DNA from 3 places in the Paenibacillus sp. J23TS9 genome. Region 3 is predicted to be linked to each of the others. Evidence: riboswitches for the same ligand, from Rfam matches in the RefSeq annotation. Region 3 holds a riboswitch; each other region holds the start of a gene.
What was found. A riboswitch is a leader RNA that binds a small molecule or an ion and turns the genes downstream of it on or off. The one in region 3 is predicted to bind cyclic di-AMP.

Region 1 (3,279 bases), on a different contig from region 3:
GAAGAGCGGACATGACGAGGTTGAAGACCGTTTGAACAATCATGCCGACGGTAAGTGCAAAACCGGAAAGCCCTTCTGCTTCAAACGCCGGCAGCATGTTGTAGCTGCTGAATGTGGCAACTGCAAAATAAAAGGCACTCAGGAATATCCCCCTCTTGAAAGAGGTATGATGCCGGGACAAAGCACTGTAAACAATGGCAAGCACGCCAAGTACGAACGTGAGGAGCCCGTATCCCAGCATGGTGAGCCACTTCGCCTTTGACGTTTCCTTTTCCACATAGGCTGTATGCGTTTCAGGGATGGAGAAAGCCGGCTGGAAGGAATGAATTGCTCCGTCTTCAAAAGCAAACTTCAACTGGAGATTCGAGCTCCCGATCGACTTGCTTGGATCCGTATAGAGGAGTCCTGCATCGCTGCCGCCAGTGGAAACCTCCAGTTTTCCGGTATCATATCCCAGCTTCTGAAGCCAAGGCTCTGCAAGCTGCTCTTTATCCTGAAGAGTCATATTGCCTTCAACAATCCTCAGTTTACTATCACGCATTTTCTTATTGGTCTCCGCCATCGCAACCGCATATTTCGAATATTGCGGTGTCACGGAAAACGCAATGACTTTGCCTGAATTCATATGTATGTCGACACTGGTATAGCCATTGTCTCCCTGCTCGGTCAAACGGACGCGGAAGACATCATAAGGATAGTTCTTTTCGTATGTTTTATTGTATTTATCCAGAAGCTTCTCCTTGGATAAATATCCGAATAACTCGGAACTGGACTGATAGGTAACGAGCGCTTCCTTACTCATGTCGATCTGAAGGTGAAGCGTATTTTGCGCGAATGCCACGGCGGCGCTTTGCGCCTGCTCCTTGCTGATGACCTTGGTGTCCTGCTGCTCGAGCGTATCTGATGCTGTGGAAGGCAGGACTTGGAACAGGACAAATAGAACAAGACCGATGACCGCGAACACTCCCAGCCGTTTATAATTGACTTTGAGCTGAAGTGGTTGTCCGACGGGATTCATGAAATGCCCCCTTTAACATGGTTATATTGTGGTTATATACATAGTATAAACGTAAACATAGCATACGATGTCCACTTAAAGCCAGTTTTCTCCCGTTTGAAGCATGAAAAAACGATGAAAATCAAGGAAAAGTTTTGTAAACCCGAGAAAATGGCAGACTTATATGAGAATTGTGATGTAATCTGGCTGTATTTCGGGGTTTTCATTCAAATAATGGCTTTGTGATGTAAAACAATAAGGATTATAATTTTGATGCAATTGAATAATATATACGCCGAATTTCCGTTCGAAAACGGGGGAACCATTATTTAGGGGTGAATTTCGTTGTAATGCAGCGAATAGGGCAACCTGTGCATGCCCGAATCCGTCAGCTAACCTCGTAGGCGTTATGCAGCAGGAGCCCAAACCGAAAGGCATTGGATTTCCGATGCTTTTTTTCTTTTGACTTTTTTAAAGAGGTGACTATGTTGACAGCTAAATTCAAATGGTTTCGATTGGCGCCCCCGCAAATTCTGGTTCTGGGGTTCGCTGGTATTATTCTGATCGGGGCCATACTTCTCACCTTGCCGATTTCGAATACAACGGGCAAGCCGCTTCGTTTTATTGACGCTTTATTCACTGCGACATCGGCAACATGTGTTACGGGATTGGTTGTCAAAGATACAGGTACTTTCTTCAGCACCTTCGGACAAGTTGTGATCATGCTGCTCATTCAGGTGGGCGGACTCGGCATCATGACGATGGCAACGTTATTCTCCCTGGCGCTGAAGCGCAAGATTTCACTGCGTGACCGCTTAATACTGCAGGAAGCGATGAACCAGAATACAATGGAAGGCATCGTGCGCCTGATTCGTAAGGTTCTGATTTTTTCACTCGCCATTGAAGGCTGCGGAGCGATTTTGTTTGCCATCCGCTGGTCATTTGATATGCCGCTTGGCAGGGCAATATACTTCGGGATTTTTCACGGTGTATCGATGTTCAACAATGCGGGTTTTGATCTGTTTGGACACTTTAACAGCCTCACGGGTTATGTATATGATCCACTCGTGAATATTGTTGTGATGTTCTTGATTGTATCAGGGGGGATCGGCTTCATCGTTTTGTCTGACCTGGTAGAGTATCACAATAAACGCAAGCTCTCACTGCATACAAAAGTCGTGCTGTCGATGACAGGAGCATTGATATTGGCCGGAGCAGTGGTAATTTTTGTTTTCGAATTCACGAATCCCAGAACGCTTGGATCTCTGAACTGGGGCGGCAAAATTCTCGCATCTTTCTTCCAGTCGGTCACCCCGCGTACAGCAGGCGCAAACACACTGGATTTGGCGAGTATGCGTCAAGCTTCCCAATTCTTCATGGTTATATTGATGTTTATCGGTGCTTCGCCGGGATCTACCGGAGGGGGGATCAAGACCACGACCTTCACCATTCTGGTTGGAGCGGTCATTGCGATGATCCGTGGCCGTGATGATATCGTGCTGTTCCGTTACCGCTTGGCACAGGAGCGTATTTTCAAAGCATTGACGATTACCTTCCTGGCTCTATTCCTGGTGGTAGGGGTGTCCATGGTGCTCTCTACGACGGAGGACAGTAACTTTTTGACCATTCTGTATGAAACGACCTCGGCGTTCGGCACGGTTGGACTATCCTTGGGGCTCACTCCCCACTTAACGCTGGTTGGCAAGATCCTGATCTGTCTCACGATGTTTGCCGGACGACTGGGACCACTTACACTCGCGTATGCACTGGGTCCTAAAAAGGGCAAAGAGTTATATCGTCATCCCGAAGGGAAAATTATTATCGGTTAGATGTGTTAGAGAAAATAGAAATTTGATTATATAAGGAGTATCAGTAGAGAAATGAAAACACAGCAGTTTGTCGTCATCGGTCTGGGGCGTTTTGGCTCGAGTCTTGCATTGGAGCTTATCGATCTGGGGTATGAGGTGCTTGGAATTGACAAGAATGAAGAAGTAGTCAGCAATATGAGCGAGTACCTGACGCATGCGGTCGTAGCCGATGCCACGGATGAGGAAGTATTGAAATCACTGGGCATCCGGAATTTTGACTGCGGGGTTGTAGCCATTGGCGATGATATTCAAATGAGCATTCTCGCCGCGATTTTGCTGAAGGACTTGGGTGTTCGCACAGTCGTTGCCAAAGCGATATCGATCCTTCATGGGCGCGCCTTAGCGAAGCTTGGCGTTGACCGGGTGATTTTTCCGGAAAGAGATATGGGAATTCGCGTGGCCCATCAGCTCGTC
Region 2 (3,279 bases), 2.0 Mb from region 3:
AGAAACAAGCAGTCATGAACGAAAGGAAACACGTCAGGAAAAACAGATTTTAACCCTGGGGCAGCTTATCAAGAAATACCCTGATACTTTCAAAATTCACGGTCCCCATATCAAACAGATCGCATTGACCTTTGATGATGTTCCTGATCCCCGTTTTACTCCGCAAATTCTAAAGATATTGTCCCAGAATGGAGTAAAGGCCACGTTCTTCGTTGTAGGCAGCCGGGCCAGAAAGCATCCTGACCTGGTAGCCAGAATTGTACGGGAAGGACATGTCATCGGGAATCATTCCTATAACCATCCACAGTTCCATAAGCTGACGATGGCCGAATATATGGATCAAATCATCCGGACAGAGAAAATCCTGTATGGCATTACCGGCTATAAACCTAAATTGATCCGTCCTCCCTATGGTGATATTACGGAGAACCAGCTGCGCTGGGCCAAACGCGAGGGATATAAAATCGTCAACTGGAATGTCGATTCCTTGGACTGGAAAGGCATCAGCAAAGAGGCTGTGAAAAGAAACGTAATGACCACAGCCGGGCAGGGCTCCATCATTCTTCAGCATGCCGGAGGGGGCAGCTCTTCGGACTTATCCGGAACGATCGGAGCCTTACCGGAAATCATCCGCGAACTAAAGAAAAAAGGATATACTTTTGTGACTTTACCCAAACTGCTAAAAGTTCAAAAGGACAAATAAAAAACAAGCAGCTCTCCATTTTTGCAAATGGTAAGAGCTGCTTGTTTGCGTAAAAGCGAAATAGGGTATATATCATTATGTCAGTAAAAAACGATACTACTATTTAATGAAGTATAGTTGAACGTCCTGGAAACCAAATTCGCTGACGGATTGCGGGCTGCCCGGAACAAAGATATCAATACGGTTCCCTTTAATGGCACTGCCAGTATCTCTGGCCGTAGCTACAAAAGCTTTTTTAGGAAGACCTTCGAAGTTATGTCCTGTGACAAGCACCTTTGTGCCAAGCGGGATAATGGATGGGTCTACTGCGATTGTACCGAGTTCAAGCGGATTACCGAAGTAATCAACCGCACCCCATTTTCCATTCTCGCTTGCAGCTGCAGAATATGCCGTTGCTTTCACGTTAAGCGTTTTATTATAAGTAAAGGTTTTTCCCCATGCTTCTACGACTTTTTGATCCGAATTCACATTCAGAGACGCGGTTGTGATCGTTGATGCAGAATCCGCATCCGCATATGCCTTCATTGTGTTGTCACCCGGAATATTCAGCTTAATGCCTTCATAGATGTTCGTCGCTTGTACGTTAGGATTTGCATTCATCAGCTGATTCATATTCACGCCTAATTGTTTCGATAGCGTGTAGTAAGTGTCGCCTTCTTTGGTTACATGTACAGAGTCCGCGTGAATAGGTACGGCTTGTACAGTCAAGGTAATGCCCAATGCTGCTGCAAAAATTTTAACTTTCTTAAATCTCTTCTTCATAGTTCCTCCTTAAAATCATCGATGCCTGCGAGGTTAGCTGTCGGGTTCGGATTGAGGAGACAACCCTACGTTACAATAACGATTCACCCCGAGTGACAATAGTCTTTCACGGTAAAAATTTTCCCCCGCACTTTGCATTCCAAAGTTTTGGCTTACTCAATATATCACAATTTTGTAACCTGTGCGCTTGAAAATGTTACCATACTGCAACTATTCAAGGTCTAACTTCCTCTATCAGCCGAAGATTGTTATTAAAACCTCTAGAAAAAACAAGATCTCATCAAAATAAATGATTACATTTTTTTCATTTAGTTAACATCATCAATATTATGTAAACTTAAATTGAAATCTTCATTATATTTCTTTCTATATCTTTCCATTAAAAAAAGCTCCGCTCAGATGTAATCCTGCAGCGGAGCTTTTTATATGAAGCATTCGAGTCATAAGTCATCAGAGTACTTTGCTAAGAAAATCTTTGGTACGGCTATTTTTCGGATTACCAAATACCTCAGATGGAGTACCTTCTTCCATGATCTGACCGTCATCCATGAATACAATACGGTCACCGACCTCTCTGGCAAAACCCATCTCATGGGTTACGATCACCATAGTCATGCCGCCTTCTGCGAGCTTCTTCATGACCTCCAGCACCTCACCCACCATCTCAGGGTCGAGCGCAGATGTAGGCTCGTCAAACAGCATGACATGCGGCTGCATGGCCAGCGCGCGGGCAATGGCGATACGCTGTTTCTGTCCCCCGGACAGCTGCGACGGGTACGCATCCTTCTTATCCGCAAGTCCGACCGTCTGCAGGAGATCGAGAGCGATTTTCTCAGCTTCCGGCTGCGGCATTTTCTTCACCTTTACAGGGGCAAGCATAATATTTTGAAGAACCGTCTTATGCGGAAACAAATTGAATTGCTGAAATACCATCCCCATTTTTTCGCGTGTCAGGTTGATATTATGCTTTTTATCCGTAATGGAATCACCTTCAAACGCAATCTCTCCGCTTGTCGGAGTTTCAAGCATGTTGAGGCATCTCAGGAATGTACTTTTTCCCGATCCGCTGGGACCGATGACAACAACAACTTCCCCTTTGGCGATCTCAATATTCACGCCTTTTAGGATATTAAGCTTTCCAAACGACTTGTGCAGATCCTTAACGGTGATCATCCGTACTTAACCTCCTTTCGAACAAACCAAGCAGCTTGGACAATGTAAAGGTCATCACGAAATAAATAGCTGCGATAATCAGAAGCGGCTTGAGTGATTCATAGGTAATGGTGGTAACGGCCTGTGCCTGGTACATCAGATCAGTGACGCCGATAAAAGATACGATCGAAGATTCTTTTATAATCGTAATAAATTCATTCCCGATAGCCGGCAACACGCTTTTCACCGCCTGCGGAAGAACAATATATCTCATCGTCATTCCTTTGCTCATTCCCAAAGAACGCGCTGCCTCAGCCTGTCCCCTGTCCACACCCTGAATGCCGGCACGGAATGTTTCAGCCAGATAAGCGGAGCTGTTAATCGAGAGAGTAATGGCGCCGGATTCAATAGCTGTTAATTTGATCCCGAACGATACGAGACCGTAATGGATGATAAAGAGCTGCACCAGCATAGGGGTACCTCTAAGGAATTCTACCCATACCGTACCCAGAAACCGCGGCAGCCAGAATCGGGACATCCGCAGCATGGAAACAAGCAAGCCAAGGATAAACCCGCAAACGACCCCGATCGCTGCAAGCAGCAATGTATACTGGATGCCATGGCCAAAGTAAGACCGGTATTCCCAGAACGTTTCAAATATA
Region 3 (3,279 bases):
AATAAACGCAAGTTTGGTCAAGTGGTAATCGTTGCATGACATGGCGGGGAACAGCTTCTGCCAGCTGTGCATGCAATCCGAAACGGTTTTAAAAATGGGCTGTTCTTCCTTCAGGATATAATCGGTCAGATGGCTGTGGGAGACGGCCATTAATTCGGGAATGGCATGATCAATCCGCAGCTTGTCAATAAATTCATGGATTTCTGCCCGAAAACGCGGACCTGCATTTAATGTGGGAAACGCCTTGGACAACAACGGAATAAGCTGCTGGGCCATGCGGCTTCCCTCTTCCGTTGTACGCTTCTCACCGTCTTTTAGTTGAATCCCGTCCCGTTCATGATACTGGCTGAGGCTGAACATCGACTGCAGAAAATAAATCTCATCGCAGGTTAGCTCAACTTGGTAACGCCGCATCAGCTTTTCGGCGAGGCGATTGATCGGCCCGTAAAATACATTATGCTCCCATGCGTAGCTTCCGCCGTTCAATGAGACGCCATGCCCGCCCCGAACCCTTTCCAGTACAATGGCCAGCAAAAAAGATAAATTGCGCTTGGAATTCAAAAAATAGATCATCCCGCTCTCCTGCTCGATCTCCGTCACCCAACCGTCCAACTGCCGTTCGTCCATACCGGGAAATGGCCAGCCCTCCGTTGGGTACGCCTCGGTAAATAACTTCCATAAAAAATACCGGACATGAATCTCGCTTCCTTTGAGGGTGGGTGAGGAATACGTCATTCGCAGATGAAAAGGGCGAAGTTCATCCCGATTGAGATGTATGATCCACTTTTTAAAGGACGAGAAGCTCATAAAAAGAGCTTCGGCCATTTCTTCGGCGGATCTCTTCCCGTTATGCGCAAGAACAAGCTGCATCAGGCGGAAATAGGAAGTTTCCCTGAAAAGAGCCGCCAGGACTTCGCGGACGGTCGCACCATGCCTGTCGCGGTGAAAACTGATCCCTCTCCCTCTCGACACCTCCACATGCATGGATTCGGGGAGCAGCGGAGCGGCCTCCTCCACGATTTTCTTGATGGATTTGCCGGATACACCCAGCTCCCTTTCAATCTCCGCAAGCGTAAACCAGCGTTCTTCCCGATCCAGCATGCCCAGCAGCGACTTTAATTGTCTGTATTCCTTATTCATTCCATCACCTGCATCCCAAATTCAGACCAACTGCTTTTCCATCCTGAAAATGCGCTGGTCGATCAAAAAGTCAAGCAAAACACGGTTGAATTGCTGAGGCTGGCACAGATGGCTCGGATAAATGGCATCCTCTATGACAGCCTTCTGCGCACAGGCGAATCTCTCCGCCGCCTTGTTCATCTGCTTGACAAACCATTCGCTCTGTCTGCCAGCCACGCATAAAATAGGCATCCTCAACCGGGATGAATTCGAATCGATGTCGATTTTCAGCAATGCCATCCGCTGTTTGATCGATTCCGTCGGCCGCTTGTGGAACAGTTCATCCCTTAATATGCTGTACGCAGGTACCCAACGATTATACGTCACCCGCAGCGAACGGAGGAAAAATTCGGCAGGAAGATAATAAGACAACCAGCTGCATGCTTCGATAATTTTCCAAATACCGTTTTTTGTCCCAAAAGGACCATAAGGGCCATAAAAATAGCTGTCCACCAGAACAAGCGCGTTAACTCTATCCGGGTGGGACGCTGCAAATTTTTGCACAAGCAGACTGCCGCTCGAGCAGCCTACCAAGGTAATCTTAGGGATATTAAGCTTTTCGAGCAGTTCAGATAAATCTTTACACTGGGTATCTATAATGTCCTCAACTTCCACATTTAATTTCCCTGAATTCCCGTAGCCTCTTAAATCCAGCACAATGACTTTAGCCCTTTTGCTGAAATATTCGACCTGCGGCTCAAACATATGGTGAGTCGAAAGATGTCCGTGAATAAAGACGATAGGCACGCCGCTGCCATGTGTCTCATAATATAATGTTGTTCCGTTCACTTGGATGTTGGGCAACTTCCTTCTCCTCTCTACCTAGCATGATGTACATAATGCCTTCCTTCAGACAGATAAAAAAACAACAAAAAAAGAAGCATCGAAAAGAGGACCTCTCTTCAATGCTTCTTTGGGCAAGACTAAAAAAGCCTTGTTCAAAAATGCATATATACAGGTTGCCTCTCTTTAAACGCTTGCGAGGTTAGCTGACGGATTCGGACTTAAAAGAGTAGCCCTACTCAAATGCATGAGATTCACCCCATGTGACAATGTTCATAACATCATCACGGCCGGTTCCCCCGCTTTCCGCTATCCAGCGGAAATTCAGCGAAATAGACATCGATTCAATTTGCGCACAGAAAAACACAGAGCGGTTACCCTGTGCTTTAAGTCTAAAAATTCACAGTTTCACTCCTCTCTCATAGCAACGCTTACGAGGTTAGCTGACGGATTCGGGCAGTGAGAGTTGCCCTACGGAACCAGTCATGTCATTGACAAACCTGATCCGATTCACCCCTTGCAGTGACATCATCCCGTACTCTGACAGGATAATCGCTCAATGCTGTTGTGGTTCCCCCGCTTTTCACAATGAAAACTCAGCGTAATTCAAAGACGTACCTTTAAAATTGTTAATAATGAACTGAATATACGCCTGAGCAGGCGAACTGTAAAGCATGGGTAATACAGAATTCGGGGCTATTTTGATACCTTTGATTGAATACCCATCACTTATCCGGTTTTGTCATTCAATTGCTTCCTTTATCTCTATTTCTCTTTTGTTTATGTTCCTTGTGTATCCAAATCACAGCATTATGGCAAAATCCACTGGCAGTATTTCTAGAAAACCTATAAAAAAACCGCCTTCTGAAGTGTTTTCAGTGGCGGTTTTCATGTTTTTTACTACTTGTATCGTAATCTTACTTATAATAAAGTGCTAAATCTTTAGGCACATTAAACGATCAACTTTTGGGGGCAGGAAGGAGACAATATTCGGTTTTCACCCTAAAGTCAAACTACTTTTTTTTGCTGAACCATAGCCGATTCTTTAATTTGAAAATTCCCCGACAGATATAATCCCAAAAGCACAATTACGGTGGCGATGACACCATACCATGTAATGGGTTCACCTAGTACAATGGCAGCAAGGATATAGCCTGCGACAGGATTTAAAAGCAGCCAGTTATTTGCTTTGACGGCATCCTGCTTTAACAAATAATACCAGATGCTCATACTAATAATTGAGAGACCGAAGACAGACCAAAGAAGGTATTCTACAAGATGGATATCCAGGTTGATAGGCTTACCAGACTCTAGGAA

Region 1: linked by a shared signal. The riboswitch ahead of KJS65_RS24900 (TrkH family potassium uptake protein) and the one ahead of KJS65_RS14355 (alpha/beta fold hydrolase) in region 3 are both predicted to bind cyclic di-AMP.
Region 2: linked by a shared signal. The riboswitch ahead of KJS65_RS05375 (3D domain-containing protein) and the one ahead of KJS65_RS14355 (alpha/beta fold hydrolase) in region 3 are both predicted to bind cyclic di-AMP.

The regions. Positions count from the first base shown of each region.
Region 1 covers NZ_BOSG01000005.1:203,438-206,716, forward strand. Annotated here, with positions in the region: gene KJS65_RS24895 (CPBP family intramembrane glutamic endopeptidase) at 1-1,018, opposite strand, end outside; cyclic di-AMP (ydaO/yuaA leader) riboswitch at 1,281-1,419, shown strand; gene KJS65_RS24900 (TrkH family potassium uptake protein) at 1,483-2,826, shown strand; gene KJS65_RS24905 (potassium channel family protein) at 2,878-3,279, shown strand, end outside.
Region 2 covers NZ_BOSG01000001.1:1,100,847-1,104,125, reverse strand. Annotated here, with positions in the region: gene KJS65_RS05380 (polysaccharide deacetylase family protein) at 1-703, shown strand, start outside; gene KJS65_RS05375 (3D domain-containing protein) at 803-1,465, opposite strand; cyclic di-AMP (ydaO/yuaA leader) riboswitch at 1,473-1,628, opposite strand; gene KJS65_RS05370 (amino acid ABC transporter ATP-binding protein) at 1,916-2,638, opposite strand; gene KJS65_RS05365 (amino acid ABC transporter permease) at 2,625-3,279, opposite strand, start outside.
Region 3 covers NZ_BOSG01000001.1:3,058,774-3,062,052, forward strand. Annotated here, with positions in the region: gene KJS65_RS14350 (AcpB/EbpR/MafR family transcriptional regulator) at 1-1,140, opposite strand, end outside; gene KJS65_RS14355 (alpha/beta fold hydrolase) at 1,162-1,983, opposite strand; cyclic di-AMP (ydaO/yuaA leader) riboswitch at 2,138-2,302, opposite strand; cyclic di-AMP (ydaO/yuaA leader) riboswitch at 2,376-2,574, opposite strand; gene KJS65_RS14360 (DMT family transporter) at 2,971-3,279, opposite strand, start outside.